DNA from 3 places in the Shewanella sp. 10B genome. Region 3 is predicted to be linked to each of the others. Evidence: predicted binding sites of a transcription regulator. Region 3 holds the regulator's gene; each other region holds the start of a gene.
What was found. Region 3 encodes MetJ, which represses methionine synthesis genes. Its sites were predicted from a motif close to TAGACGTCTAGACGTCTA; they were not measured.
Positions count from the first base shown of each region.

Region 1: the regulator MetJ is predicted to act here: its motif matches at 2,086-2,103, upstream of metH (methionine synthase).
Region 2: the regulator MetJ is predicted to act here: its motif matches at 7,528-7,545, upstream of metE (5-methyltetrahydropteroyltriglutamate--homocysteine S-methyltransferase).

Region 1 covers NZ_JAMDJO010000003.1:114,627-125,617, forward strand. Annotated here, with positions in the region: gene M0415_RS12895 (ABC transporter ATP-binding protein) at 1-799, opposite strand, end outside; cobalamin riboswitch at 933-1,099, opposite strand; gene M0415_RS12900 (histidine phosphatase family protein) at 1,272-1,994, opposite strand; gene metH (methionine synthase) at 2,204-5,938, shown strand; gene M0415_RS12910 (hypothetical protein) at 6,736-6,894, shown strand; gene M0415_RS12915 (HamA C-terminal domain-containing protein) at 6,873-7,715, shown strand; gene M0415_RS12920 (DEAD/DEAH box helicase) at 7,724-10,315, shown strand; gene M0415_RS12925 (dienelactone hydrolase family protein) at 10,809-10,991, opposite strand, start outside.
Region 2 covers NZ_JAMDJO010000003.1:350,727-361,717, forward strand. Annotated here, with positions in the region: gene M0415_RS13805 (extracellular catalytic domain type 1 short-chain-length polyhydroxyalkanoate depolymerase) at 385-2,436, opposite strand; gene M0415_RS13810 (3-hydroxybutyrate dehydrogenase) at 2,578-3,378, opposite strand; gene M0415_RS13815 (CoA transferase subunit A) at 3,597-4,304, shown strand; gene M0415_RS13820 (3-oxoacid CoA-transferase subunit B) at 4,314-4,976, shown strand; gene metE (5-methyltetrahydropteroyltriglutamate--homocysteine S-methyltransferase) at 5,147-7,417, opposite strand; gene M0415_RS13830 (LysR family transcriptional regulator) at 7,618-8,523, shown strand; gene M0415_RS13835 (HDOD domain-containing protein) at 8,584-9,312, opposite strand; gene M0415_RS13840 (TonB-dependent receptor) at 9,594-10,991, opposite strand, start outside.
Region 3 covers NZ_JAMDJO010000003.1:523,984-534,974, forward strand. Annotated here, with positions in the region: gene M0415_RS14530 (methyl-accepting chemotaxis protein) at 1-1,756, shown strand, start outside; gene metF (methylenetetrahydrofolate reductase) at 1,816-2,709, opposite strand; gene M0415_RS14540 (bifunctional aspartate kinase/homoserine dehydrogenase II) at 3,003-5,396, opposite strand; gene metB (cystathionine gamma-synthase) at 5,408-6,571, opposite strand; gene metJ (met regulon transcriptional regulator MetJ) at 6,794-7,108, shown strand; gene M0415_RS14555 (sulfite exporter TauE/SafE family protein) at 7,217-7,960, shown strand; gene nrfD (NrfD/PsrC family molybdoenzyme membrane anchor subunit) at 8,146-9,090, opposite strand; gene M0415_RS14565 (4Fe-4S dicluster domain-containing protein) at 9,093-9,659, opposite strand; gene phsA (thiosulfate reductase PhsA) at 9,672-10,991, opposite strand, start outside.

The DNA.
Region 1 (10,991 bases), 410 kb from region 3:
TCAAGGGGTTACCATGCTGGGGATGGGGCGTCACTTGGGCACATACCCCAAAGACTTCGGCGATACGTTCCTCGGTTAGAACCTGAGCTGGCGTGCCCATGGCACTCACCTGCCCCTTATCGAGCAGCAGTAAGTGGTCGCACAGGGCGCTGGCTAAATTCAAGTCGTGAATCGAGGCGATTACGCTGATCCCAAGGCTACGCACTAGCTCTAAGATTTGAATTTGATAGCGGATATCGAGGTGGTTTGTCGGCTCATCTAAAATCAACAATTGCGGCTGCTGCACTATGGCGCGGGCGATCAGGGCGCGTTGCTTCTCACCGCCCGATAAACGATCGTATTGTTGATGCACTTTATGACTGAGGCCTACCTTTTCCAGCGCCTTAGCAATTTTTTCACCGTCGCCGCTGGAGTTGGTATCAAACATCCCCTTATGCGGCGTGAGTCCCATGGCAACCAATTGCTCTGTGGTCATGTCGAAGTATTGCGGCGTATCCTGCTGCACCACCGCCACTTTACAGGCAAACGCCTTGGGCGACAGCTCGCTAATATCCTGCGAAAACAAACTGATATGACCTTTAGCAGGGCGAATAAAGCGGTATAAACAGCGCAGCAAACTGGATTTACCCGCGCCGTTGGGGCCAATCAGCCCGAGCATTTCCCCCTGCGGCAGGGCAAAGCTTATCTCCGAGAGAATGGTTTTTCCCTCAATCGCCCAGCTCAATTGGCTGACCTTAAGTGCCATATTGGCGGAAGTCGCAGCGGGCGCTATGGGCGCAAGGCTCGATGTGGAATGCATCACTAACGATTGCTCCCACATGGATATTGATTGGTGTTATCTGTGCCTGCTGCCACTTGGGCCAACAAGGCGAAACTCATTAATGTCATCTTCTGCTCCCTCGAGTTACCCGCTCGAGAACTAAGGCTGCACGCAGCGAAAACAGAAATAGGCAGGTATCCTGACTCGTAGGGGAAGACACAATGTTCTTCGACTACTCACAGTTGCGGGTACAGTTCGGGCTACTGACGGGCAGCTCCCCGATTCCCTATTATGTTTGGGTTATCCGGCGCGCTTCAACACTGTTGCCTTTAAGCAATAGCACTCAATCGCACAAAATTCCCAACACCTATTTCTGCGACCTTTGGGCTTAACGTACAGGGTTCGTTATCTGGCTCAAATGTCAGGGAAAAGCATTATCCTATATCTTGCCCATTAGGCAATGCTGTTTAAATCAGAAAATTTTCATCATCCGATGACTGATGCTTTTAAGCTACTCACAGTGGCCCGATGGCCAGTCTAAACGCCAGTATCTTTTACCTTGCTCATCCTCGAGCACATTAATAGTCACCACCGCCGCCACGGGTAAGGCGAGCTGACTGTAAAAACCTAAGGTTTTCACCGCCCCCAGCGCTTTTGACATCAAGTGGCGAATAACCCCGCCGTGGGTCACTACCCAGATATTGGCTGCAGGTGCACTGGCATTAAACTCCCCATGGGCCTGTTCATCATCCATCGCCAGCAGGGCAAACTCTTTATCAAGGATTTGTGCTATCGCGCCATCGATGCGGGCCTCGAAACTTGCCATGGCTTCACCATTGGGCGGCGTCACCTCCCAGGGATTCTGCCAATAGGCCGCCATCCGCTCGCCGTCGTGTTGATATAAGTCATCGAGCAGACAGCCATCCCAATCGCCAAAGGCTATTTCCTGTAACTCCTCCAGCAGGTTGACCTTGAGCGGCAAAGGCGCGGGCGCATCTAAACTCACGCCCACGGACGCACTCGAATGCAGCTCAGCCGCAAAGACCTTAGCAAACTCGGCGCAGCGCCTTGAGGTCGAGCTATAAATGCCATGGCACACAGTCGCCTGCGCCGCCACCGCCGCCGACATCTGCCGCCAACCCTTGTCGCTCAGTGGCACATCGACTCGACCCCGCAAAATCGCCCCGCCCTCGCATTCTCCATGGCGTAACAGTAATAACCTGAGCTGCTTCATCTAATCTTTCCTTTTAGCGTTTTTATCTGCCTTATCTCGCCTATGCTATACCAACTTTAGCCTTGCCCTGACAATCCGATGTCGCGTATTATGGACGTCTATACGTATAAATGTCCAAAACATAACGAACGACATTCAATAATAAAATGCAATTTGTCACCCGATTGCGTACTTTGGACTCAACTTAGCTGTAGTAAAGGTAATCATTTATGGCGATATTTCTCCATCGAGCCAGCCAAACACTGGCAGACATTCGCAAGCAGTTGTCAAAGCGCATTCTGATTTTAGACGGCGCCATGGGCACTATGATCCAAGGCTACAAGCTTGAGGAAGAGGATTACCGTGGCGAGCGCTTCAAGGATTGGCATACCGACGTTAAGGGCAATAACGATCTTTTAGTACTCACGCAGCCACACATCATCAAACAAATTCACATCGACTACCTAAAAGCTGGTGCCGATATTATTGAAACCAACACCTTCAACGCCACTACTATCGCCATGGCCGACTACGATATGCAGTCGCTGTCCGCCGAGATTAACCGCGAAGGTGCGCGCCTCGCCCGTGAGGCCTGTGATGAAATCGAGCAGGCCACGGGTAAGCCACGTTATGTCGCCGGTGTGTTAGGGCCCACTAACCGTACCTGCTCTATCAGCCCCGATGTTAACGATCCTGGTTTTCGCAATATCCACTTTGATGAGTTAGTGACCGCTTACTGCGAATCGACCCGCGCCTTAATTGAGGGCGGCGCCGATATCATTATGGTCGAGACCATCTTCGATACCTTAAATGCTAAGGCCGCCTTATTTGCCATCGAAACCGTGTTCGATGAACTCTTTGGGCCAAATTCACCCGCGCGTTTGCCGGTTATGATCTCAGGCACTATTACCGATGCCTCGGGCCGAACCCTGACCGGACAAACCACCGAAGCCTTTTATAACTCCCTTCGCCATATCAAGCCCTTATCCATCGGCCTTAACTGCGCCCTCGGCCCTAAGGAGCTGCGCCCCTACGTCGAAGAACTGTCGCGCATCGCCGAGTGTTATGTCTCGGCGCACCCTAACGCGGGTCTGCCAAACGAGTTTGGCGGTTACGATGAAACCCCAGAAGATATGGCGAGCGTTATCCAAGAATGGGCCCGTGAAGGCATGCTCAACATTATCGGCGGCTGCTGTGGTAGCACGCCCGAGCATATTAAGGTTATTCGCGAAGCCGTAGAACCGTTTGCGCCACGGGTACTGCCCGAGATCCCCGTCGCCTGCCGTCTCTCTGGTTTGGAACCGCTCACTATCGACGCCCAAACCCTGTTTGTGAACGTGGGTGAACGTACCAACGTCACTGGCTCGGCCAAGTTTTTAAAACTGATCAAAGAAGGTAAGTTCGAGCAGGCGCTTGATGTTGCCCGTGAACAGGTAGAAAGCGGCGCGCAGATCATCGACATCAACATGGACGAAGGCATGCTCGATGGCGTCGAGGTAATGCATAAGTTCTTAAATCTTATCGCCTCTGAGCCGGATATCAGCCGTGTGCCGATTATGATCGACTCCTCAAAGTGGGAGGTGATTGAAGCGGGCCTCAAATGTATTCAAGGCAAGGGAATCGTCAACTCTATCTCCTTGAAGGAAGGCGAAGAGAAGTTTATCGAGCAGGCAACCCTAGTGAAACGCTACGGCGCCGCGGCGATTATTATGGCGTTCGACGAGCAAGGTCAGGCCGACACTAAGGCGCGCAAAGTCGAGATCTGTACCCGCGCGTATCGCGTGCTGGTCGATAAGGTCGGCTTTCCGCCCGAAGACATTATCTTCGACCCTAATATCTTCGCCATTGCCACGGGTATCGATGAGCACGATAACTATGCCGTCGATTTTATTGAAGCCATTAAAGAGATTAAGGCCACCCTGCCCCACGCGATGATTTCGGGCGGTGTGTCGAACGTGTCGTTCTCCTTCCGCGGTAACAACCCAGTGCGTGAGGCGATTCATGCGGTATTCCTATACCACGCAATTAAAGTCGGCATGGACATGGGTATCGTCAACGCGGGCCAATTAGCGATTTACGATGATATCGATCCCGAACTTAAGGATAAGGTCGAGAACGTCGTGCTCAACCTGCCTTGCCCAGTTGAAGACTCAAACAATACCGAGCAATTGCTTGAGATTGCAGAAAAATTCCGTGGCGATGGCTCAAGTAGTGCTAAAAAAGAAGATTTAGAATGGCGCTCATGGCCGGTGAATCAACGTCTCGCCCATGCGCTGGTCAAAGGTATCACCGAATTTATCGATGAAGATACCGAAGCGGCTCGCCAAGCAGCCTCACGACCACTTGATGTGATTGAAGGCCCGCTGATGGATGGGATGAATATCGTCGGCGACCTGTTTGGCTCGGGCAAAATGTTCCTGCCACAGGTGGTGAAGTCGGCGCGGGTGATGAAAAAGGCCGTGGCCTACCTCAACCCCTTTATCGAGCAAGAGAAAGTCGAAGGCCAATCTAACGGCAGAATTTTGATGGTCACGGTTAAGGGCGACGTGCACGATATCGGCAAGAATATTGTCGGCGTAGTGCTCGCCTGTAACGGTTTTGAGGTGTTCGACTTAGGCGTGATGGTGTCGGTGGAACGCATTCTCGAGGCAGTGAAAGAGCACAATATCGATATTATCGGTATGTCCGGGCTTATCACCCCAAGTCTCGATGAGATGGTGCATAATGTGAAAACCTTCCACCGTGAAGGCCTTACCATTCCAGCGATTATCGGCGGCGCTACCTGCTCGAAAATCCATACTGCGGTGAAAATTGCCCCCCATTATCCCCATGGCGCGATTTACATTGCCGACGCCTCGCGCGCCGTGCCTATGGTCAGCAAGCTAGTCAGCAACGAAACTCGCCAAGCGACTATTGATGAGACCTACGCCGAATACGAAGAGATGCGCATTAAGCGTTTATCGCAAACCAAGCGTAAGGAAATCGTCTCGCTAGAGGCTGCCCGCGAAAACCGCTGTCAGCACGACTGGGCAAACTACACCCCGTTCAAACCCAATGTGCTGGGTCGCCAAGTGTTTGAAGACTATCCATTAACCGACTTAGTCGACCGTATCGACTGGACGCCCTTCTTCCGCGCATGGGAGCTGCACGGCCATTACCCCGAGATCTTAACCGACAAAGTAGTGGGGGTTGAGGCACAGAAACTGTTCGCCGATGGTCAGGCGATGCTTAAAAAAATCATCGATGAAAAATGGCTCACCGCCAAGGGCGTGATTGGGCTATTCCCCGCCAATACCGTCGGCTTCGATGATATTGAGCTCTATACCGACGAGACTCGCACCGAAGTCGAAATGACCACCCATCACCTGCGGATGCAGCTTGAGCGTGTGGGTAACGATAACTTCTGTCTGGCCGACTTTGTAGCGCCAAAAGACAGCGGCGTAGCCGACTATATGGGCGGCTTTGCGGTGACCGCAGGTCATGGTATCGATGAGCATATCGCCCGCTTTGAGGCGAACCACGATGACTACAACGCCATTATGCTCAAGTGTTTAGCCGACCGTTTAGCCGAAGCCTTTGCCGAGCGGATGCACGAGCGCGTGCGTAAGGAATTCTGGGGTTATGCCGCCGATGAGCAGCTCGATAACGAAGCCTTAATTCGTGAGAAATACAAAGGGATCCGCCCCGCACCGGGTTACCCAGCGTGTCCAGATCACACCGAAAAAGGCCTGCTGTGGGAACTGTTAAAGCCGAATGAAACCATTGGCTTAAACATTACCGAAAGCTACGCCATGTTCCCCACCGCCGCGGTATCCGGCTGGTATTTTGCCCACCCGAAATCCCGCTACTTTGGCGTGACCAATATTGGCCGCGATCAGGTAGAAGATTACGCTAAGCGTAAGGGGATGACAGTCGCCGAAACGGAAAAGTGGCTAGCGCCAGTGCTTGACTATGACCCTGAATAGGGAGTGATCCAGAGTAATCATGTTTACTCTGTGAGTTGTCTTAGGTGAACTCAGTAAATAGATAAAATAAGGGGCTAAATCCTAGCCCCTTAATTTTTTTGGTTTAATTTTGAAGTTTCAATTTGAGATTTCGAAAATCAAAGTCAAGGTCAACGTCGTGGGGCTTCACCCCACACCCGATGTTGCTGGTTCGTTTTGCATTGCGAACTAGCAACCATATCGCTGTAAAGTAATGGGGCAACTCATTGCCTGCCGCAGGCTTTCGCACTGTTACCCCGGTGACACGCCGTAAATACATCCCTGTAGGCTCTACTAAAACATCCATGTTTTAGAAGGTCACTGGTGCAACAGTGCCCTATCTGGTGTACCCATTAGGCTCTGCAGAAATTGCATGGGCTAATTCAGAAAAAATCATCATATAAAAGACTTATTTCGCACTTATTCGAAAATCACCGATTTTCATTCGCCCCTTCCCCGATGCTGCGCAGACGTCCTGTCTGCGTCACGTGATTTTCTTCAATGCACTTCAGCAACTTCGCAAAGGAGGTGACCTTCTGGAGGCTCGGTGTTCGTTATGAATCTCAAAAGATACTGCTGGTCTAAAAACTTCCTCCAATTCAATTTTTTTTCTAGTCTTAATATCCGATTGATTACGAACAATGTGCAAAATAAAACATGCAGAAATCATGCAGTTGCTCGCTTTCTACACAGAATGATTTTTGTTATTGTGTAAATCAAATTTTAAATCTGTGGGTTGTGAGTAATTTTGCCAATTGATAGGCGTTAAGATTATGCACATGCGCACGATACAAATATTTGAAGTGATTAATATGGAAAAATTAAAAGCTATTGATTGGCCAAGCCTAGTTGCTGGCAAGCATTCATGGATTGATGATCATTTCACTGTTCACTCTATTCTTGAAGATAAAAAACTATCTGTCGATTCTTCTCTCTAGATTTTTCTGGCACTCAACAAGAGGTCCAGACTTTAACTGAATCCATGGCAGCATCAATTGAACACTATGTATTCGATGAAAAACAGTTAGCAAGTTTCCGTAAAGAAGGAAAAGCACCACTCCAAAAAGCAATGAAGTTTTTTGGTAAGACAAACCCTGATATGGATGGAAAGTATGGGGAGCTTCTCCTATATCTCCTTACAGAAAAATTTCTAAATACACCTCTGGTGAGCCACAAACTATCTCTTCTCACTAATACTAACGATCAGGTCAAAGGTGGAGATGGAGTTTTCTTTGGAAATTACAAAGATGAACTAGCTATTTTGATTGGAGAGTCCAAAATCCATCAAGGAGCAGCTGGGGCAATGGAAGATGCACTAGATTCATTGAATAGATTTTATGACAGCTATAGCTCAGGTCAGTTAGGGCATGAAATGTTTATCGCCCGGTCAAATATTTCAGATAATTTCTCCTCATTAGAGGACGCTGAAAGCCTATATCATGCATTCACTCCTGGAACTGAGCAGTACAAAAATTGTGTTAAAGCGCATCCAGTTCTACTTGTTTTCGAATCAAGTAAGATCAGTACGATAGAAGAAAATGCAAAAAACAAAGAAGACGCCGAACAGATGTTTAGCGAGTGGCTTACAGAAAGGTCAAAAGAAATACAAAAACTTTTAGGAGAAAAGCTAGATAAGTACTCAGAGCTTAAGAAAGTCTATATTGACGTATTTCTTATACCACTTACTAACGTATCAAAATTCAAATACTCGCTCTACAGTGATATCCACGGTGTAGATTATGTAGCACCTAAAAAGTAGATAATACGATGAAGATATATTCCCAAGCCGTAAACCATGAAGACTTTATTAGAGTGTTTGATAAGTTATTGGAAAAGTTGTTTCTCGAGGACAAAATAACAGACAGCGTAAAAATTGACCTTCACAACGATGAAATCAAGAAAGCCACTTGGCTCGCTTCGATAGCAGCCTTGAGCGATAATGATAAAGAGCGCAACATGGCAAATGCGTTTGGTGCACTGCTTCATCTAACAGATAAAGAGAACGAGATATACAAACGTGCTTGCTATATCCTCCAATCAAGAACGGGAAATCTGATAACCAGCAGCCATATACCAAAGCTCTTCCAGAAAGATAATATTCTTAAAGACTACGGTACGCTTCTAAATTTTGAACTTGCCGCGCACCGAGCACTTTTAGAGCACGAATTTTCCGATAAGACAAAGATTTTTTTCACTGAATTTCAAAAAAAGCTCTGGGAGCATTTAAATTCAGGTGAAAACGTGGCTATTTCAGCACCGACATCCGCAGGAAAGTCATTTATTATTAAAAAATATATTATTGAGCTGGTTAAAGAAGGGGCAAAGAATATAATTTTCATAGTACCTACAAAAGCGTTAATAAACCAAGTAAGCAATGAACTGAAAAGTCAGTTTCATGAAAATGCACACGTATATACCACCTACATAGCGAACGAAGAAGATGATTTGGCAACTATTTATGTATTGACACCAGAGAGGTGTTTAAAACTTCTCCAACATGAAAATGCATCTCCACCAAAACTCATATTCATGGATGAAGTGCACAATATTGAATCAGGTTCTAGAGGTGTCATATTTGAGAATATTTTGTATCGAGTAATATCAACGTGGTCTTCTACTCAGTTAGTCGTTGCAGGCCCGTTCATCAGCTCACTCTCGGACAGCATAAAAAAGATATGCAATATTTCTATTATCGATCATCAAACATTATCTTCTCCTGTGTTTCAGGTTCGCTCTGCACTTACCTTCTATCCGAGCAAAAAGATCGCTCAGTACAGGATTTCTAGCCCTACTCAAAGAATTATTTCTGGCGAGATAAAGCTTAAAAAGTCTCTGTACTCAAAAATTAAGGGGAATAAAGGCGAAGCATTGGAAGTTATCGCTGATATGTTCTCTCCAGAAGAGCACAATATCTATTATGCTCCAACAAAAAGTAGTGCAGAAAAATGGGCAAGTAAAATTGCTCCTGTGATAGCATCAAAGAACCCAAAGATTATTGAAGCAGCTGACTCTAGGATTAAAGATCTTATCGACTTCCTTGAGGAAGAAGTTCACCCTGATTACTCTCTTATACGAGCTTTGAGGTTAGGGGTTGCATATCACCATGCAGGTCTACCAGATATTGCTAGGCAAGAAGTAGAGGAACTTTTTTCAGAATCAATTATTAAAAATATTGTTTGTACATCTACCTTATTACAAGGTGTGAATCTACCAGCAGATAGGCTAATAGTAATAAGTCCAAAAGTTGATAAATCAGAAATGGCAGACTTTGACTTCCTTAATCTTCTTGGTCGTGCAGGAAGAGCAAACACTAAGCTTTATGGTGAAATTTATTGTATAGATGTTGTTGATGATGAATGGGGGAGTAAGCGACTCGAAACAGATGTAAATAAAACAGTTGACACATCATCAAACCTTTTTTTGAGGAAGAATGAACATTATTTATCCCTAATTGCAGATATGTCTAGTGAGGAGATTCGTGAAATTACCGGAGATAAAAATTTCTATGGAAATTTATCTTACTTAAGGTCAGTTTTCAAAACGGACAGAAATCACTTTGACAGAATCCTTTTGAACTCTGGGATTGCAACTGAAATAGTCAAAGACTTCTCAAGTAAACTAGAGTCTATGTATAGCGAAATGTCGATACCACAGGAACTCATAGCCAAGAATCCATTTATTGATCCGATTCTACAGAATAAACTTTTCATAGCCATAGAGACCGAAGGTATTTCAAATTGGTTAATTAGTAGAAAGCCAATGAGTAAAGGTGGTATTGACACTGAAATCGGACCATTTTCAGAAATAAGCTACTACAACCAACTGTTGAGTGTGTTCAGAAGGCTAAATGATATATTTAATATCGAATTCGAGCTGAATAGCAGCAGTTACTCCATCGATGATTATATAAATATTGGTCGTCTTGTAAGAGACGCGCATCGCTGGATGTCTGGTAAGAAACATAAATTTTTTATTCTTGATGTAATTGGCGAAAATAATAGTGATGAAGACGCGGTTGATAAAGCCGCACGGAGAATAACCACCCATATAAGCAAAAACTTAACTTTTATAGCAGTTAAGTACCTTATGCTATGGTCTGACATGCTCTCGTACTTCTTGAGTGAAGAGAATGTTGAAGAGAATGCTTACATCCTAAATCTTCCATCAATGCTTGAAATGGGTAGTTATGACCCTGTTGTTTTGGAGCTTATGAGTTGTGGAATTAATAGATCAGTAGCACTTTCGATTTCCAGCAAGGTTAAGAACATCGACGTTTCTGCTGAAAAAGCACTTGCTGTCATAAACAAAGACAGGCTACCTAATATCTTTAAGAGACATTTGATAAAAGCGGGATATTAATCAAGCTAGACAAGCGACGTCGAACAGATGTGCGCGTGCTGGCGGCGTTAGAATTTTACTGATTGGGCTGGCAGAACTTTTTGGATAAACAGAGTACAGAGTAGCTACAGAGTTCACCATCCCCTCGGAGTTGCCGCAGGGCGAATAGACAAATTGCGTGAGTCTCGCCATGGATGGCGAGCTAGCTTTCGCAGGTGCAGGGACGCATCCTTCGGAAGCGATAGCAAATTTGGCAATGAGCACAAGGGGCTTTCAACTCCGTTAGGGGCGTCTTGGAGCATCCAAGGAGGATAGGACGAGCAGTCCTCCTTGGTCGGGTGTGGGGTGAAGCCCCACGACTTTGATTCACCTCGGCCGTCAGGCCGCAATAAACAGATAACAGCAATATGATCTAGTGTGGGGTGAATCCCCACGACTTTGATTTATCTCGGCCGATAGGCCGCAGCAAATGTGTCCCCACATCCCAAAATTCCCTTTTGCAATTCGGCAATCCCTAACCTTGTAGATGCTTCCCAAAGAAATCCAAGGTTCTTGCCCATGCAAGCTCGGCGGTTGGCTCATCATAACGGGCGGTGGAATCATTATGAAAACCATGATTCACATTGGGATAGAGGTAGGCAATATACTCGGCCTTGTTAGCCTTTAATTGGGTTTCGTACTCGGCCCAAGTGTCGTT
Region 2 (10,991 bases), 170 kb from region 3:
AGTTTTGTCTCCAGTAATGCTCAAATCTATAAGGGTGTACGCCCCGTTTAGGACGACAGAATAGAAATACACCTAACATAATCAAATAAATAAATCGAATAACCGCATTCATCACGCGGCGCGTTAGGTCAAAATTGCCACGTCTTCACTAGGTGAGTTTTCACCTCATAAAAATTCTGGCGCCTATCTTATCATTTAAGACGGCTTTCGCTGAATAGTGCTATGCAGGGCATTGGTGAGAATTTACAGGATAATGCGCTATTTGCTTCAGTAGCCGCCCCCGCCATCCACCTAAGCCAACGCAAAAAGGCGAACCATAAGGTTCGCCTTTGTTATCAAGCCGAGATCACCCAGTTAGGGCCTTCCCCTAATCAACCTTTTCACTTAGTTAGGACAGCTACCAACCACATAGTAATTGGCGGCAGTATTGGCCAAAGTACTGCTATAGAAGGTGTTATAAAGCCCCATTAATTGACCCGAACCCTTAGCGTAGGCATAACCGCCACTGCTGGTCGCGCGGCCCGCCGTAACATGGGCATAATTGCTCGTCGTGACTTGGGTACATTGATAAGTATCGCCATTGGGCGTGGTATCACAGGCATTGCCGATACCATCACCATCGTTATCCGCCTGATCCGCATTGGCGACATTGGGGCAGTTATCTATGCTGTCACTAATACCATCGTCGTCGCTATCTGTAGGCTCAGTGGTGCCACCTGTGCTACCAGTACATGCCTGCGAAGGCCCCGCGCAACTAGTATTGCCATCGGCAACCCACTGACATTGCGAGCTGCCCACCGCATATTCGCGCATGGTAAATTGCCCAGTACCGAAGGCGAGATAACAGGCGGAATAGCCTACACCCCAAGTGATATGACCAAGATTAATATGGGTGTTGTAATCCCCCGTCACGCCCGCATCGATAGTAAAGTTAATGCTGTCTTGACTAGAGAGTTGCGTGCTATCCATCGCAATCACGGTCGCAAGATTCGCACCGCCCGGTAAATTACAGCCTTGAGCGCTATATTGAGTGCCATTAATGCTCGCGCTGACTTGCTGACCAGAACTAAAACCAACAGTCACCGAGGCTAAATTTTGGTTTGCATCGACAACCGAGCCCGTCACCGACGCGCATTGCCCTGAGACACTCACCTGAATATTACTCAGTACTGGCGCAGCATTCGCAGGCTCAGGCCCAACACGTACGGTTAACTCCACTGGCGCGCTAAGCGCAGACACATCATCACTTGCTTGTACCACCAGCTTGTACAGACCATCGCTTAAGCTCTGGCTAGATAGCTGAAAACTGCCGTCGCTACCAAGGCTTGTGGTACTCACATTGCCAATCAGGCTTTGGCCCGCACCGTCGAGCAAATAAATGCCCATAGTTACCTGCGCGACATACCCATCGCTATCATTAGCCATGCCAGAAACAGTCAGCACGCCCGCGTTATCCGCACCAGTGACATTGGCAAGGGTAGGCAAGGCATTACGGTTTACTCTCTGGTTATTGTCGGCGAAAAACTTCCCTAAATAGGTGGCAAAGTTAATACTGTCGTCGGCGACATAATCCCCCGATGCGCCTGCCCCACCTGACCATGAATGATCTAAGCCATCGAACCACAACATAGCCACCCGCTTGTTGCTCCACAGGGTTTCCGATGCCGTATGCCCTACGCCCTCGGATAACGCATTGGTTCCGCTTAACTTAGTCACACCATAAACAGCGGCAAAACCATCGGCATTCTGCTGGTTATAGCAAGTGTTGACCGTAGTGTCGGCCTTGCCATGGCCAATTACGGCTAACTGAGTCCCCAAATAACTCTTGTAGCTACCCGCGTAGGATTCGCAGCGTGATTTAAAGGTGGATGTCGACACGGTTTCACAGGTAGAGATCGCCCCATTCGAACTCGTCCCTATGCTTGGCCCCGCGCTAGAGGCGACCCCAGCAAACACATCGGGTGCCACGCAGGCAGTTTGCATTGCCATCGCCGCGCCCGAGGAGAGCCCCGCAATATAGACCTGAGTCGGGTCGATATGGCGGTTTACATCACCCGACAGGGCATTGGCCAAATTAATCAGATTTTTATAATCCCCCGTTGTTCGATTAATGCTGCCCTGCCAATAGGACCAACAGCTGTAGCCTGCCTTATTCATCGCATCGGGTACGGCAATAACCATACCGTGAGCCTCTGCGGCCTGTTCAAGATTGGCCGTGAGATAGTTGTTGATGGGTTGTACGCAGCCATGCAGCACTAACATCAAGGCCTTACCGTCGCCCACCTTAGCGTCAGTATCCGGAGTGTAGATATGTACTTTGTTAAAACCACCAATGGCCACATTCTGTTGCCAACTTCCAGCGTACGTCAGAGATGAAAAAAGCCCAATTACAAGGAGTAGAAATTGGGCGACGAGACACGATTTGTTCCATTTCATTGTTATCACCTTTAAGGTTATTTTTGTTTGAAAATAGACATCAAACTAAACCTAGGTGAATCGCCTTAAAACGGATATGGGTCTTTAGAAGTAGACACTAAAGTAATACTAACCTGTTGAGCTAAAAACGATTGCGCTAACCTATTGCGCGGTCCAAGCGCCGTCCATGGCCAGCGATGCGCCCGTAATTCCCCGCGCCGCACTGCTACATAAAAACAGCACAAACTCGCCAATCTGACGCGGGTCTAGCATCTCTGGCAGGGGTTGTTTTGCCGTGACGAGTTGATACTTAGCCTCGTCGTAACTTAAGCCCTTATTGCTGGCGATGGCCTCAATCTGCTTGTTGATCAGCGGCGTATCGACCCAGCCAGGGCAAATCGCATTGACGGTAACCCCCTGCTCTGCGCACTCGATAGCTACGACTTTGGTTAAACCGACAATCCCGTGTTTAGCCGCACAGTATGCAGCCTTATTGACCGAGGCCACTAAGCCATGCACCGAGGCGATATTGATAATGCGGCCCCAACGCTTCTCGGCCATCGCAGGCACGGCTTGTTGAATGGTATGAAAGGCCGAGGACAGGTTAATGGCGATAATGTCGTTCCATTTATCTATCGGGAAATGCGCGACATTTTCAGTGTGTTGAATACCGGCGTTATTCACCAAAATATCAATAGTGCCCAATGCCTTTACTCCCGCGTCCATAAAAGCATGAATGCTCTCGGGATCCCGCAGATCGGCGTTACTGAAGAAAGTGTGAATATGATATTGCTCGGCAAACTCCGCCGCGAGGCGCCGCCCCTCGGCCTCTGGCATTAACCCGTGCAGGATCAGATGACAACCTTGCTCCGCCAGCACATGGGCCGTTGCTAAACCTATTCCACTGGTGGAGCCGGTGATCAGCCCTACCTTGCCCTTTAAGCTTGAGTGTTCAACCGCCATATTGCTTGTCTCCCGATGCTTTAAAATCCAGTCACAGTCCTTTATCCATGCCTTGAACACATCATGGCGGGACGCACATCCTCAATGCCCCCAGACTCAATGCCATTAGAATATGGCAATTGGCCGCGGTTTTATTTGGCACCTTAGTACCATAGGAGCGCCCGAAAAATTGGGTAATAGTAAGCGCCACACTTTCAGCAAGCGTAAGAGAGCACTCCATGTCTGGATTGAATAAGGTGGTTACCAGCTACGCCGATGCGTTAGCGGGACTCGAAGATGGGATGACGGTGATCGCGGGCGGCTTTGGCCTTTGCGGTATTCCTGAAAATCTCATCAAAGAAATCAAACACAAGGGCACCAAAAACCTGACCGTCGTCTCCAATAACTGCGGTACCACGGAATACGGACTTGGGATCTTATTGCTCGATAAACAGATCAAAAAAATGATCGCCTCCTATGTGGGCGAGAATGCCAACTTCGAGGCGCAGATGATGTCTGGCGAACTGGAAGTCGAACTCACACCGCAGGGCACGCTGGCGGAAAAAATGCGGGCGGCGGGCGCGGGCATTCCGGCTTTTTATACCGCAACAGGCTATGGCACTGACGTGGCAATAGGTAAAGAAGTCAAAGAATTCAATGGTCGCCATTACATTCTTGAAGAATCTATTACAGGCGACTTTGCCATAGTCAAAGCCTGGAAGGCCGACACCTTCGGCAATTTAGTCTTTCGCAAAACCGCCCGTAACTTCAATCCGCTTGCCGCCACCGCAGGCAAGATAACCGTGGTGGAGGTGGAGGAAATTGTCGAGCCGGGTCAATTAGATCCCGATGAAATCCATACGTCCGGCATCTATGTCGATAGGCTTATCCAAGGCAGCTTCGAGAAACGTATCGAACAACTGACCACCCGCCCCTCCAGCAAATAGGATTTGGTTATGGCACTTTCAAGAGAACAACTCGCCCAGCGCGTCGCCCAAGAACTCAAAGATGGCTATTACGTGAATCTCGGTATCGGTATCCCCACACTGGTGGCAAATTACATTCCCGAAGGCATTGAAGTGATGCTGCAATCCGAAAACGGCCTCCTAGGGATGGGGCCTTTTCCGACCATGGAAGAGGTCGATGCCGACTTAATCAATGCAGGAAAACAAACCGTGACTATGGCAAGGGGCGCCGCCATCTTCGACTCGGCCGAGTCCTTTGCCATGATCCGCGGCGGCCATGTGGATCTCACCGTATTAGGCGCCTTTGAGGTCGATACTCAGGGCAATATCGCCTCCTATATGATCCCGGGCAAACTGATTAAGGGCATGGGCGGCGCCATGGATCTTGTCGCCGGCGCCGACAATATCATTGTGACCATGACCCACGCCTCAAAACACGGTGAATCTAAGCTATTAACCGAGTGCACCCTACCGCTAACGGGCAAGGGCTGTATCAAAAAAGTACTGACGGATCTGGCCTTTATCGAAATCAAAGAAGGCAAATTTCATTTGCTCGAACGTGCGCCCGGCGTGAGTGTAGAGGAAATTATCAAGCTCACCGCAGGCGAATTGGTGGTACCTGAGCATGTCCCCGAGATGATGTTTAACGAATAAGCACAATTCAGTGAATAAGCGCTGTTTAACGAATAAGCGCCATTAAACAGTAGGCTCAAGTGCACATTCAAATATGCCTTTTCAAATCGCCAATAAAAAACAGGAATACTTAAGGTATCCCTGTTTTTACGCTATGCCAAAGAGGCATTTATTGCGGATATTACACGCGCTTAGCCAAGGCGGCGACGCAGTTCGCGGGTCGCATCCACCATGTTCTTCAGTGCGGGTTCAACCTCATCCCAAGTACGGGTCTTAAGGCCGCAATCGGGGTTAACCCAGAGTTGGCGCACTGGCACTTTTTGCGCCGCTTTTTCGATAAGGTGTACCATGGCCTCAACACTTGGCGTATTGGGCGAGTGGATATCGTAAACGCCTGGGCCAATTTCATTTGGATATTCAAAATCTTCAAAGGCATTGAGCAGTTCCATGCGTGAACGCGAAGTCTCGATGGTGATCACATCCGCATCCATGGCGGCAATGGCGGCGATCGTGTCGTTAAACTCGCTGTAGCACATATGGGTGTGAATTTGGGTTTCATCCACAACACCCGCTGCACTCAGTTTAAAGGCCCTCACCGCCCAATCTAAGTAAGCTTGCCACTCGCTTTGCTTTAATGGCAAACCTTCGCGGAAGGCTGGCTCATCAATTTGAATAATGCCAATACCTGCATTTTGTAAATCCACCACTTCATCACGAATAGCCAGCGCCAATTGGGTGGCAATGGTATCGCGGCTGATATCTTCACGGGCAAACGACCAATGTAGAATCGTCACAGGGCCCGTTAGCATGCCTTTGACCGGTTTGTCCGTCAGGCTTTGGGCGAATTCGGCCCACTCTACCGTCATCGCTTTCGGGCGGCTCACATCACCATAAATCAAGGGCGGCTTAACGCAGCGAGAACCATAACTCTGCACCCAACCATTTTTGGTAAATCCCACGCCTTCGAGCTGCTCGCCGAAGTATTCCACCATGTCGTTACGCTCGGCCTCACCGTGTACTAGCACATCGATACCGAGTTTAAGTTGGCGATCGATGGTATCGCGGGTCACTTGCTGCAACTGCTCGGTATATTGAGCATCGCTTAGCTCCCCTTTGCGCCAGCGGCTACGTAAGCCTCGGATAGCAGGCGTTTGTGGGAATGAGCCAATTGTGGTCGTGGGCAGTAATGGCAAACGATACTTGCGCTGCTGCACCGCTTGGCGCTCAGTAAATTCGCTCACACGTTCATAGTCGGCTTGGGTGAGCGTATCCACACGGGCGATCACTTTAGCATCCGCCGCCTGTGCCTTAGCCTCACGGCGTGCCAAACAGGTGTTAACTATCTCTTTGGCGGCGACAGACTCAGGGGCCAGTAGCAATTGGCGCACATTAGCCAGTTCCAACAGCTTTTGCTTAGCAAACGCGAGCTGCTGACGTAGCGCCGGCGTGAGCGTTGTCTCTACCTCTAAATCCACAGGGCTGTGAAGCAGTGAACAGGAAGAGCCAATCCATAGGCGCGCACCTAAATCTCTGGCAACACTGCCGATACGCTCGACAATCAGGTCAACCTCTGCCGCCCACACGTTACGGCCATTAACTACACCCGCAGAGAGAATTTGATCTGTTCTTAAGGCATTGGCAAACAAGGCCAATTGTTCAGGGGCAGTCACTAAATCGAGGTGCAGACCAGCGACTGGCAGCGCGGAAACCAGCGCCTGATGATGACTAATGCTGCCATAGTAGCTAGTGAGTAAAATCTTCACTTGAGCCGTTTTAAGCGCTTGATAAGCTTCGCTAATCGCCGCTTGCCACTCGGCGGTTAATTCGAGTGCAAGAATCGGTTCTTCAAGCTGTACCCAAGTCACGCCCTGTGCGGCAAAACGCGCCAGAATGTCGGCATAGGCCTTTAATAGATTGGGTAATAGGCTGAGTTTATCGAAATCCTGACCCACGGTTTTTGCCAGATACAAGTAACTCACAGGGCCTAACAGCACAGGCTTGGCTTGATAACCCAGCGCCTGCGCCTCGGCGACTTCATCAAAAAACTGCTCATAGGCGATAGAGAACACTTGGTCTCGCTTAAGCTCTGGCACTAAGTAGTGATAGTTAGTGTTGAAATACTTAGTCATTTCCGAGGCTGGCGCATCGGTGCCAGTTGGCGCACGGCCACGGGCAACACGGAATAAGGTATCAAGATCGATAGCGCCCTCACCACGGTGACGATCAGGAATGGCGTTTAGGGTCGCACTCAGGGTTAACACTTGATCGTAAAAGGCAAAATCACCCACTGGTACTTGCTCGATCCCTGCGGCCACTTGCCATTGCCAATGGGTACGACGTAACTCCTTGGCCACCTCATGCAGTTCAGCTTGAGTGCTCTCACCACGCCAGTATTTTTCGAGGGCAAATTTCAGTTCACGACGACGCCCGATACGGGGAAAACCAAGACTGTTTAATTGCATACCATATCTTCCTTTATTTGAGATAAGCCATATTCGGCACTAGCACCCAGCTGATGGTGTTTTCTTGGCAATTTTTCGCATTTAAGCCTAGATAAATCACAATGGGCGTCTGGACGTCTAGAAGTTTATTGTGATAGTCTCTATGCCAGCAACCGAATTGATTTCAAGCACAACATGAGCGAAATTCACTTGGAGTGATCATGATCGAACTAAGACATCTGCGAACCTTAATGGCACTGAAGGAAAGTGGCAGCTTGGCGGGCGCAGCCAAAAAACGTTTTGTCACTCAATCGGCTCTCTCCCATCAAATTAAGGAGTTAGAGCAACGAATTAACTCGCCCATTTTTGTGCGTAAAAGCAAACCCCTCTCCTTTACTCAGGAAGGCGCACGCCTGTTGCACCTCGCCGAGGAGATCCTGCCTAAGGTGTTAGAAACGGAAACGGATCTGAAAAATGGCCTAGAGACAGAGACCAATCAACTCAGAGTGGGGATTGAATGCCACAGCTGTTTTCGCTGGTTAATGCCAGTGATGGAGCAATTTAGGCAAGACCATCCGCAGGCCGAGTTAGATCTGTCGAGCCGTCACCTGTTCGATTCGCTCAATGCCTTAGAAATGGGCGAACTCGATATAGTGCTGACCTCGGATCCCGTGCCGGGACACTCGCTCGCCTATCAGCATTTGTTTGATTTTGAAGTAAAGTTAGTGGTTGCCAAAGATCATCCCTTAGCGAAAGAAGCCTATGTTACGCCTAAGCAATTAGCGCGTTTACCCATAATCAGCTACCCAGTGCCACTGGCGCGTTTAGATATTTACCGCCACTTTTTAGAACCGGCTGGTGTTGAGGCGGGCGAGCAAAAGACCTGCGATTTGACCATGATGTTATTGCAGCGCATCGCCTGCAAGGACGGTATCGCCGCCCTGCCCAACTGGTCAATCAATGAGGGACATGGTTTGAGTTTAGCTTCAGTCAAACTCGGCCAAGAAGGCTTAAAACGCCCACTATTTGGGGCCTATCGCCGCCACAGCGCAAACTCGGCCTTAGTGCAAAACTGGTTGCAACTGGTGGCCAGCGAAGGCTTAGCGCGTCAGCAAAAATCCAATTAGCGCCGTAAAAACAGCATAAAAAAGCCTGCAATCGCAGGCTTTTTTATTAAAGGCACATTCCTAGAGCGGGTTGAGTAACATGCCACGCATCGAAAGCACACGGCGTAGAATCAACCCGGGAGAATTTTGATTACGGGTCTGGCGCAGATTATGGGCGATCATAAACTCTTGGCGCAGATCCTGATCGAGATCTAAAGCCTCAAAGGCTTCGATGGTTAAGGTCTGCTGCTGATTATCAATCAATGACTTAATCACGCTTAACGGGAAAGATTGCTCAGAACTGGCATTTAAGTAAGCAAAGGCCGTTAAGGCAATGATTTGCCCGAACACGCTAAACAGCGCCAAGGTTTGTACTTCATCAGGGTCAACTTCAACATCCGGCATATCGACTAAGCTGTCGACCGCATCGGTAGCAATATTTTCCGTGAGTTTCCAATAACCTTGCACTAATTTCTTATAGGGTTGGGGTAATTCATCGAGGCGCTCTTTCAAATAGAAGGTAAAGGCATAACGATAAATATTGACCTGGCCTAAACGGATCAGGGCGTCTTTTAAGGAACGAGATTTAGGATTTACGACGCCTGAAGCCTGCGCCGAATTACTGCGCATCAACATATGGGCAGCTAATGCGGGATCGCTCGAAATAATATCGATCACATTACGAATGTCGCCTTCGGCAAGGATCGCTTTTTTGAGTGGGATTAAGATCCCACGGCGACCGATCACTTGCTCTTCATTCGCTATGATGGCTCTCACTTGAGTAAAAACCTGTTGCTCAAGATCTGTCATAAGACATTTTACACCTGTTAATTTGCTATAAGATGATTCGAATACCGCTCACATCATACCCAAACTACAAAGAATTTCAGCCCTAAGTCGTAGAATAATTGTGACTATGCTTTAGATGCAGTGATCTACAGCACAAGCAACGACTTAGGCTATCTGAATATAGGGCGAACTTATAAAGAATACACCGAGAAAATGGATTTTTCTCTGCGTATAGCCAAACAACAGAAATAATAAGGCCAGACAGTGTCTGGCCTTATATAGATTAACGATTACTCTCAAGCTTAGAAGCGGTAACCCACAGTCAAGCGAATATCACGTCCGCGACCAGCGTAATAGCTATCACCCCAAATGCCACCGTAGTAACCCGAGCTAACATACTCTTTATCAAACAGGTTATCGATACGCAGGCTCGCTAACCAAGCGTCACGGGTATAGTTCAGAGCCAGATTACCTAAAACATAGCTAGATAATTTATCGCCTTCGTTAGCATTATCGCCTTCGATAAAACGATCACCCGTGTAAATCGCCTCGGCAAACACTTGGAAATGCTCGGCAAAATCCATGCTGACATAACCGCGTCCCGTATGCTCAGCCACCCAAGACAATTGCTTGCCATCATTCACCCCATCGGTAAATTCGGCATCAATATAGTTATATTCCAAGCCTAATGTGAGGGCTTGAGTGACCTGCCAATCCCAATCGGCACTCGCGCCATAGCGGCGTGAAGCATCGGCATTGACGTTGGCGCCTTGGAAGCTGCCACCAACAGGTTTTTCAGCACTTGGATCGAAGACGATTTCATCTTCTAAATCGAGGCGATATAGGCTGACGCGTAGGCTTTGGCTAGCGACAGTCCAATCCCAACCCGCCTCGTAGGAGCGGCCCGTCTGCGGCTTTAAGCCATACACATCTTTCGGGGTGTAAGCTTGCTCATCGACCTTAGCGAAGCGGAAGTTTTCATCGCCACGTAGATAGAATCTGTGCTCGGCGCTCGGACGGTAATTTAAACCGAACTCGAATGCGGTCGCATCTTCATCTAAATCGATGCCGTTTGGATACACATTGCCATCGACCAGATCGTCGGTCACTCGCGCATAACGTCCGCCCACCACATAGCTTAAGGTGTGGCTTAATGGCACTGTGGCTTGCAGGTAAGCACTCTGCATTTCCTGCACGTTGCTGCGCGCCATAGAGTCAAACTCGGCCTTACCGCGGCTGATATCCAAACCCGTGACTAGGTTTAGCTCACCTTGACGAGTGCTGTAGGTTGCGAGCGCTTTAGGACTAAACATCAGCAGCGAGCGAGTATTATGGCTACCCGCTCCCCAGTTTAATGAGCTCACTAAGGTATCGCTGTAATCCAGATCCGCCGCCAAGGCCCAGTTTTGGTTAAGCTGATGCTGATAACCGCTGCGCGCCGCCGTGGTCATCTCATGAACATATTCGCTGCTATTAGAAGACTGACGTGGGTTTTCTTTGAACTGTTCTACCGTCAACGAACCAGGATTCTCGCGGTCATCATCGTAATAGCTGGTTTCAACGAAGAAAGAATCTGTGGCGGTTTTATATTGAATACGGCCAAGGATAGAACCCGTTTCATTGGCATTATGCTTACGATAGTTATCGCCTTGGTTGTAGCTACCAGTCAGGAAATAATGCCAATCTTTATTGATGGCGCC
Region 3 (10,991 bases):
AACCGCAGTCGCCAATATCGCCTCATCGGGCCAAAGGGCGCAGGCGATGGCGACATTAATCACCTTAACCCCTGAGATCCAAAGCAGCTTTGCCGCACGCGACCGTGATGAATTACTGCAACGCACATTGCCGCTATTTACCCGCCTGAAACAAGATTTTGCCGTGCAGCAGTTCCAATTCCACACCCCGCCTGCCACGTCGTTTTTACGCCTACACCGCCCTGAGAAATATGGTGACGACCTCACCGCGATCCGTAAAACCATTGTCGAAACTAACACACAAAAACAACCACTTAGCGGCTTAGAATATGGCGTGGAAGGCTTAGGGATCCGCGGGCTAGTGCCGATGAATTACCAAGGGCAGCACACTGGCTCGGTGGAATTTGGCATGTCCTTTGGCCAAACCTTCTTCGACCACTTTAAAAATGCCTATCAGGCCGAGATCAGTCTCCTGCTCCCAAAAGATGGCGGCTTTGTCCCCTTCGGTGGCACGTTTACCACAGACACCAGCGCCGCCAGCGAACTTAAGAGCGTTATACAAGGCGACGAAGTTATCCGCACCATAGATTTAAATGGCAAGAGCTTTGCGCTCTATCGCCATGGAATAAAGGACTATTCGGGTAAAACCTTCGGGGTATTAGATATTGCGCTCGACAGAAGTCATTCTGAGCAAGCTATGTCCGATATTCGTTTGAAACTCATCATGATAGGAGTCATAGCCTTCTTAATCGGTACCGCAATCGCGTGGTTTATCGCTAAGAGTATTACCCGTCCAATTGCCGAAACCACTGACGCACTCAATGATATTGCCGAAGGTGAAGGCGATTTAACCCGCCGTATCGAAGTGAAGAGCAAGGATGAAATGGCCCAACTTGCCCAGGCCTTTAACCGCTTCGCTGAGAAAATCCACGCCACTGTGGCCCAAGTATCAGACTCGACCAGCTTGCTCGCGACATCGGCCGAAGAAATGTCCGCCATCACCCATGAAACCCAGCAAATGGCGAATCGGCAACACCTCGAAACCGAACAGGTTGCCACCGCGATGAACGAAATGGCGGCAACAGTGCAAGAGGTCGCCCACAATGCCACCGACGCCGCCGATGCTGCAACCCATGCCAGCGAGTCTACCGAGCAGGGCAAACAATTAGTCGAAAAAGTCATATCGACCATTAGCTTGCTCGCCGATGAGATTGCCCAGGCGGCCAATGCCATTAACGAGCTAGAGCGCAATACCACGCAAATTGATTCGGTATTAGTCGTTATCCGCAATATTGCCGATCAGACCAACTTACTCGCCCTCAATGCGGCAATTGAGGCCGCCCGCGCCGGAGAACAAGGCCGTGGTTTTGCCGTGGTGGCGGATGAGGTACGCACCCTCGCCAGCCGTACTCAGGCCTCAACCACAGAAATTCAGCAGATGATAGAAACGTTGCAACAGAGTGCCAAGGCCACGGTCAGTAGCATGAATACCAGCACGGCCACTACACAGAGCTGTGTATCACTGGTGCATGAGGCGGGTTCTGCCCTCGAAGCCATTACCCAAGCGGTATCCACCATCAGCCAAATGAACATTCAAATCGCCAGCGCCGCCAATGAGCAGTGCGCCGTTTCGGCGGAAATTAACAAAAACGTCAATAATATTAATGATATTGCGACCAACGCGACCGAGAGTGCCGTGCAAACCGCGCGGGCGGGGGATGAACTGGCGCAGCTTTCAATGCGCTTAACGACTCTGCTCTCCCAATTTAGGATTTAGTAATTAGCCAAAAACAAAACGCCGCTCAGTAGCGGCGTTTTTTATGGATGTTGACTGCGTTATACCGCCTTTGGGCGAACCCCTAAGGTATGGCAAATCGCATAGGTCAGCTCTGCGCGGTTGAGGGTGTAGAAGTGGAAATCTTTAACACCTTCACGTGATAACACTTTGACCATATCGATCGCCACGTTAGCGCCCACCAGCTGACGGGTTCCAGCATCATTTTCAAGGCCATCGAACTGCTTATGCAACCAGCTCGGCAGGCTAACATTGGTCATGCCCGCGAAACGTTTTAACTGGGTAAAGTTGGTCACAGGCAAAATGCCGGGGACGATTTCGACATCAATTCCCGCCGCAACGCAGCGGTCGCGAAAACGCAGGTAAGATTCAACATCGAAGAAAAACTGGGTAATAGCACGGCTCGCACCGGCATCGATTTTACGCTTGAGGTTAATCAAATCGGCCTGAGCATTAGCCGCATCTGGATGCACTTCTGGGTAAGCGGCGACCGAAATATCAAAGTCGGCCACTGAGCGCAGTAAGCGCACTAAATCCGCCGCAAAGCGAGTTGGTTTTGGGCTGCCCGCAGGCAAATCGCCACGCAGTGCCACTATGTCGCGGATCCCCGATTTCCAGTAATGCTTCGCCAGATCTAACAATTCTTCGTCGCTGGCATCCACTAAGGTTAAATGCGGTGCGGCAACCAGATTGGTTTCTTTTTGAATACGTTCAATCACGCCATGGGTGCGGTCACGCACGCCCGAGTTTGCACCATAGGTCACTGAAACAAACTTAGGATTCAGCGGCTCTAAACGGCGAATAGAGTTCCACAGGATCTGTTCCATTTCGGGGGTTGATGGCGGGAAAAACTCAAAAGAAACATTAATATCGCCATTAAGTTCAGACAAACTTTGGTTTAGCGAATGTGAATGTTGTGCGTGATGAAAAGCCATGTGTATTTCCTCAACCGCCCGAGTGCGACGCTCCATCGCGCTGGTACGACTTATTGATGCAGTAGTTTAATCCATATGGACGTTTGGACGTCTATATGTCCATATACTAGAGAAACTGGCGGTTAAGTCAAGCCAAAAAATCTCCCTTTTTGGCATTTTCTTATCCCTTGTTTGCCACTTAGATCCTAGACCTAATTTTAGCCAACAAAAAAGGACTCGAATGAGTCCTTTAAGTCTATGAATATAGGTCGAATCAACTTGAAGATACGAGATTTAAGTGTCTGGGTTTATCACTATTCTTGCAGCAGATCGCGACAGATCTGGGTCAGATCCGATTGCACCGCTGCGGCCGTCACTTCACGGCCCGCACCCGGCCCACGGATAATCAGAGGATTACCTTGGTAGAAAGCAGAGCGGATCACAAACACATTGTCCCCAGGCGTAAGATTGGCGTAGGGATGATTCGCATCAATCCACTGTAATCCCACCTCGGCTTTCAGTGCCGCACCACTATTGTCCAAGGAGGCGACATATCTCAGCACTTTATTTTGTTCCGCCGCCGCGCCGTATTGTTGCTGCAACTCATCATCCAGCTCACCGATACGGGCAAGGAATTGCTCCAAAGGAATATCCGCTAAATGGGCTGGCACTAAGGAGCGCAGCTCAATATCCTCAAGCTCGATTTCAAGACCGATTTCACGGGCTAAAATCAGCAGCTTGCGCTGCATATCGCGGCCAGAAAGATCGTCGCGGGGATCGGGTTCGGTAATGCCGAGGCCACGCGCTTCAACCACTAATTCCGAGAAGGGTTTGCTGGTATCGTATTTCTCGAATAACCAACACAGGGTGCCAGAGAAAATCCCACCGACGGCCTCAACCGTATCGCCACTATTACGCAGATCGTTTAAGGCGTGTTGAATAGGTAAACCCGCGCCGCAGCTGGCATTATAGCGCCAGAATAGACGGCGATAACCGAGTTGCTCCTTCAGCTCGCGGTAGAACGGCAGCGGGCCAGAACCCGCGAGTTTGTTTGCGCTGACCATATGGATGCCGCGCTCGAAAAACTCTGGGTATTGTAGGGTCAAACTGGCGCTGGCGCTGATGTCTAATGCAATCAGTTCGTCACAGTTAAGTTGTTCTAATTGTTCGAATAAGTGTTCATATTGCCAAGGTGTTGCCTCGGCATCGAATTCCTGTTGCCAGTTTTCCAAATCCACAGCCGTAGACTTGATCAGGGCTTTGCTGGAACTCACTAAACCGACGAGTTCGACACGCGCTTCAAGCTCTTGATTTAACGATGGAGATACGGACTTAAACAGCTTCACCCACGCCTCGCCAATATTGCCTACGCCCAGCAGCAATACGCCAATGCGTTTACGTGGACCAGCGCAGCGGCGATGCACTTTTTGCGTCAGCAGATTAACCTGCGACTGTGGCACTAAGGTCACCAGACTTAAGTCACCACTGAACAAGGGCTTAGCGTCGCGGCTCAGTAAACGGGCAAAACTGCGGCGATAATGCTCGGCGTCGGCACTCACAAGCGCCACTAAACCGAGTTCGGTATTTATTTGCAGATCTTTAATGCCGAGGGCTTCGGCCTGTGCATCCAATAACTTTTGTACTTGTTTTTGGTTTTCAGCGGTATAGGCAAGTTCGAGTCGTTGATGCGCCGATACCCAATGGGCCAGTGGCGTTAACCCTGCCTCGACTAATTGCTCGAGCAGACTAGCCACATCGCCCGCGATCTTAAAGCCAAATAACACCACGGCATTGAGGTTAGTCACCACAGGCGCACTCGCCGAGGAGCTGTGGGGAGCAATCAGGGTAAAGTCGGTATGGGAGGCGTAGCTTGAACGTACGGCTAGGCTCACCTCAGTGTTAAACAGCGGCTGCAAAGTGCGTGAATGTAATACTGGCGAGCCTAAACGCGCCAAGCGGTCGGCTTCGGCGAGGGACATGCTCTTGAGTAATTTCGCATCGTTGATCTTATTCGGATCGGCGTTAAATACCCCTTCAACGTCGGTCCAAATGGTCACACGTTCAATGTCGGCAAGGCTGGCAATTAGGCTGGCGCTAAAGTCAGAGCCATTGCGACCCAATAGCAAGGTATCGCCACGCTCGTTGGCGCAGATAAAACCAGTGATCACTAAACGCTCGTTAGGATGCGCGGCCAGTAAGGTTTGCACTTTGGTACGGGATTCTTGCACACGAATTTGCGGCACGGCGGCCTCGTCGGCCACGAGAATCGAACAGGCATCCACATGACTTGCGGCCACACCCGATTCACGCAGCAGCGCAGCCATCAGGCGCGCCGACCAACGCTCCCCAAAGCTCACCACATGGCTAATTTGGTAATCGTTACGGGAATCTAAGGATAACAGACTGATTAACTGGGCCTTATCCGTGGTTAAACGCTCACGCAGATCCCGCGCTTGCTCATTGGATAACAGCTGCTCAATCAAGCCTTGCTGATAGCTGATAAGGACTTGTAACTCTTCCTGCCATAATTGGTTGCTATCGCGCAGGGACAATAATTTATATAAAAAGTTAGTGGTTTTACCCGCGGCAGACACCACCACCAGATCATCACTATGACCATGGGTTAACAGAATATGGGCGACTCGGCGATAACAATCGGCATCGGCTAAGCTGGAACCACCAAATTTATGTAAGTGACAACGTGCCATCTCGAATTCCTCTACTGACAAGCCGCGACGGCGGCCAATCCTGCTTGAATATCTGCAACTAAGTCGTCGGCATCTTCAATACCAACCGACAAACGTAATAGGGTGTCTTTAATGCCAGCTTCATAACGCGCTTGGGGCTCCATCGCCCTGTGTGTCATAGTCGCGGGCACGGCCACGAGACTCTCAACGCCACCTAAGCTCTCGGCCACGCTAAATAAACTTAAGGCATCTAAAAAGGCGACCACTTCGGCCTCGCCGCCCTTAAGCTCAAAACTCAGCATAGCGCCAAAGCCTTTTTGCTGCTTGGCGGCAATGGCATGGCCGGGGTGGTCCGTAAGGCCGGGGTAATACACTTTGCTCACCACTGGGCTGCTCGTCAGCACGTCCACAATACGCTGGGCATTGCTTTGGTGCTCACGAATACGCACGGCTAAGGTACGCAGACCACGCAGGGTTTGATAACTATCAAAAGCTGAACCCGTTAAGCCCAAGGTGTTCGACCACCAATGTAAGGTCTCACCGAGTTGAGGATCTTTGGCGATCACCGCGCCGCCCACCACATCGCTGTGACCATTGATGTACTTAGTGGTGGAGTGGATAACGATATCGGCACCGAGTAATAGTGGTTGCTGCAAAATGGGCGAGAGGAAAGTGTTGTCGACCACCACTAAAGCGCCCACGGCGTGGCTCGCCTCCGCGATAGCTTCGATATCGACGACTCGCAGCAGAGGGTTAGAGGGGGTTTCAATCCACACCATCTTAGGTTGCAGGGCGATAGCTTGCTCAAGCGCTTGGGCGTCGGTTTGATCGACCACCAGCAGTTTAAATTGGCCCTTTTTAGCCAAGTTAGTGAATAAACGGTAAGAACCGCCGTAGCAATCGTGGGGCACCACCAATAAATCATCGGGGCCGAGCAACGTAGTCACTAAAGTAATGGCTGCCATGCCAGTGCAAGTCACTACACCAGTTGCGCCCTTTTCCAGCTTAGCTAAGGCATCACCTAGGATGCTGCGGGTAGGATTACCGGAACGGCTGTAATCAAATTCGCGAGGATTTTTATGACCATCGAAGGCGTAATTCGTCGACAGGTAAATTGGCGGCACCACAGCGCCATACTGAGTATCGCTTTCGATACCCTGACGCACTGCTAATGTGGCTAATTGACGTTCGGTCACTAATTTGCCTGCGGTCATCGGGAACTCCTAAGTTCGCAAAGAGATGTCTGGACGTCTAAATGTACCTAAGCCCAGTGGCATCGTCAATAGGCGTTAAGACGTTTAGACGTCTAAACATAAAGAAATCTGTTTGCAATCACTAAGAAATAGTAGCAATAATTTGACTGTTATCTGTAAGGGTTTAAAATCTGCCCCGAATTTAGCGTTATAACAGGTGAGTCAATGACTGAATGGAATGGGGAATACATCAGCCCCTATGCTGAACATGGCAAGAAGAATGAACAAGTAAAGAAAATTACTGTGTCTATTCCGCTCAAAGTGCTAAAAGTCCTCACGGATGAACGTACCCGTCGTCAGGTGAACAACCTGCGCCACGCCACCAATAGCGAACTCTTGTGTGAAGCATTTTTGCATGCCTACACCGGCCAGCCTCTGCCTAATGATGCCGATCTGTCGAAAGATAGCCCAGACAGCATTCCCGCCGAAGCGAAACGGTTGATGGACGAAATGGGGATCGAGTGGGAAGATATGGAATAACGCTCAGGCGTCCATAATCCTGCCGTAACTAATTATTAGGGATCGTTAATACTCATCTTGCCTGATGGGTTAGAGTAACGATCCCTATTTTGTTTTTGATGGAATCCTATGTTCTCCTTGATAGATCCACAAACGCTCGCCATTGCGTCTGTGATTGTGTTTTTAGGTGCCCTCACCCAAAGTCTGATTGGCTTTGGCCTTGCCGTGGTGGCGAGTCCGCTGCTGTATATTGTCGACCCCGAATTAGTGCCCGCCCCCGTGATTGTGATGGGCTTTTCCATCGCCCTACTCACCCTACTGCGTGAGCGTGGCCACTTAGAATTCAACGGCTTGCAATATGCGTTAATCGGTCGTGTGCCCGGAGGTTTTATCGGTGCCAGCCTGTTGCTGTTTGCACCGCAGCCGATTCTTGGTCTGGCGATTGCTGGCATTGTGGCGGTCGCCGTGGTGCTGAGCCTGTATAAATTCAGCCTGCCAGTGAATAAAGCAACCCTGTTTGGCGCGGGCGTAGTATCGGGGATCTTTGGTAATATTGCCGCCATTGGTGGCCCGCCGATGGCGATTTTGTTGGCGGGTAAGGATGCCTCAAAATTTCGCGCCGCACTCTCTGCCTTCTTTATTTTCAGCTCGACCATAGCGCTGGTCATTCTTGGGGTGACGGGCCTGCTCGAAATCAAGCATTTATGGTTATCCCTGATGCTGCTGCCCTCAGTCTTTTTAGGCTATTTAGTGGCGGGTAAACTGGTGGGGAATGTGGATAAGCATAAGACCAAGATGGCAACCTTAGCCCTCTGCGCTATCAGCGCCTTAGTGCTTACGGTGAAATCTGTGATTGAGCTATTGCCGCAATAATTACCGCAATAACCCCCTTCCAATCCTGCCAATCGCAGCCATAAAAAAGCACCGTTAATCGGTGCTTTTTGCTTGCAGGGATGCGTGTTGTACCCCATTTGAGTATCACTTAATCGCATTAAAGTAATACTCATATTTGTTGCGCTAGTTTGAATGCCATGGGTTAGAGCATTCTCTAACATCACTTAGCTCAGGTAGCTTTGTCCCGCATACACAATAAAGTGTCTCAGGGCTAACACGCCGGTTAAGCTGGCGCAGGCCACCATGATCATCGCGCCCTTGCTGTGGCGAGTCGCGGAAGGCAGCAGCATAAACAGCAGTGGAATACCAAAACCAATCCCGACCACGCCAATCCAGAATACGCTCGCCCACACGCCAGAGGTGAGTGATGCCAGCGCCGCAGCAGCCGCACCGCCCTTAAAGTACAAGGCGCAGAACAACATAAACAGGAACATGATTTCGATGGCCATCACTGGCAACTCTAAGCCATGCATTTTAGCTAAAGTCTTGTCGTGGCTATCGGTCTTGAACATCACCAGCGCCAGCACCGCATTAGCCGCCGCGCCCGCCGATAAACCAGAGACTAAGAACAGCGCCGGCAATACCGCAGTGTTCAGCATTGGATAGGCATTCATGGCCGAAATTAAGAAGCCTGTGTAAGCGCCTACACCAATCGCGAGGATAAACAGCAGCACTTCAATCAGCTTTCTAAAGGGCATCAGCAGCTTAGCAATAGGCACGAGGAAACCTAAGCCCCACTTTGGCAGTTCACCACGCAGCACAAGAATCGCGTAGGCAAATGCCAAGGGTGAGTAAGCCAGTAGCGCTAATACCCCAATCGCCATAACGGACTGGAAGTTATAGTTGATTAAAATCAGCCAGAAGTGGAAAGGCTTCGTTAAATCAAACACTAAACATGCCAAGCCTAGGCAAATGGCCACTGGGCCAATAATGGCGGCGGCCTTGAGAATACTGGTCTCACCCTGCGCTTGATCCTTATTAAACCAACGCAAACCGATACCAATCAACAAACTTCCGGCGGATAAACCCGCCATAAACAGATACACGGCGATGATCCAATGCCAAGTGACGGGATCATATTGCGCCATATCGCCCCAAGTATTGTTCATAATCAAATCCCCCCTCTTTTGGTAGGAACGCGATATACCCTAGGCTTGGTGCCTAAATGGGTCTTATCTTGGTAAGTGATCTTAGTGTTGAGTAGCATAGCGACCTCACTCTGTGGATCGTTGGCATCGCCAAAGACTAAGGCATCGGTCGGACACACAGTCACGCAGGCGGGCTCTTCACCCCGGGCCAAACGCGTGTCCTTACAGAAGTTACACTTGTCTGCCACTTTGGTTTCGGGATTCATAAAACGTACCTTGTAGGGGCACGCCGCCACGCAGTACATACAACCCACACACTTATCGCCATGGATGGAGACAATGCCATCCTCACCCACATAAGCCGCGCCCGTTGGGCATACCTTCACACAGGGCGCATCTTCACATTGCTGACACGACACCCTGTGATACTTAAAGTGCAGGTGTGGCATCTCGCCGAAAGGCCCCTCAACACGCACTTGTAAACGAGTCACGCCCTCGGGGACGCCGTTTTCACTACGGCAAGCCACGTTACAGGCTTGGCAGCCGATGCACTTGTTCTCATCGTGCACCATCACATATCTTTTCGTCATTTGAGCCTCCAATTAGCGTTTTGCCAGCGTGACGCCTGTTGTATGAATATTCATGCCACACACAGGGGCTGTTTGATGGGGCAGTAAGTTTCCGCAGTGGATACCTTTACCTGTCGCTCTAACCAACTCTTTGTTTTTAGAGCCAAAGCCCATATAGGCAAACACGGTATCGGGGCGAATGCCCGGGGTGACTAAGGCATGGCCCTCTTCGCTACCCACGCTGCTGGTTAACCGAATCGGATCACCATTGCTGATCCCTAACTTGCCCGCCGTAACGGGATGCACCCAAATGGCGTTATCCGACATCAGGTTAGCCAACATGGGGATATTGTGGGTCGCGCCATTGGTATGCACGGCGACCTTGCCTTGGATAAAGTACAGCTCATCGGCTTTCTTCAAATGCACTTCGCGGAACTTAATCACCCCGCGTCCTGGCGCCATGGCTTCAACCTTGGCTGAGGTCAATTCAATCTTGCCGCTTGGGGTTTTAAAGCTGAGTAAACTGCCGTAGGTGCCGTCTTCATCGACGGGTTTGGCATTGGCGTAGGCCTTAGTAAACTCGGCCACCATCTTAGGTTCGCGCAGCATGATGGGCTTACCAAAGCTAACAAAACCTTCGTCCTTAATGCGGCGCAGTAGTGCGGTATCGCGATTCACCTGCAGCAATTGCAGGGTTTCCATATTGTCCCAAGGATAGAATTCACTTAGCCCTAGCTTATGGCCAATGTCCTTAAAGATTTGCCATGAGGGCTTAGTGTTGCCTAGGGTTTCCACCACGCGTTGGCGCACATAGTAGGCTGGATTTTTACCCGACTTGTCGGCAATTTCCTCATCGCGCTCAAGGTAAGTAGACTCGGGTAAAATCACGTCGGCATAGGCGGCGGTTTCGCTGATATAGACATCGCACACGGCAACAAAGTCGAGCTTTTTCAAGGCTTCAACCACACGCGCCCTGTCGGTCATGGTTTGCATGGGGTTGGTACGGGACATTACCCAGCCGTGTAATTGGTAGGGAACGGCACTTAAGGTCGCATCGAGGATGGTTTGGTAAATCCCGCCCGACGACCACATCATGGCGTACTGCTCTTCCACTTGGTCGATACGTTTCGCCGCAGGCTTAGGCATATCTTTTACGCCGGGTTTACCCAATACGGGCGCCACGCTTTCTCCCGCCAGCTTGTTATAGTCGCCAGGCTTTTGACCTAGGTAGATACCGCCCTTACGCTCGATATTGCCGATCAAAATATTGGCAGCGTACAAGGCGCGGCGCATTTCAAACTCTTCGGTAGTAAAGGTGGCTCTGTGACCAAAATCCACCACAGCATGGGGCGC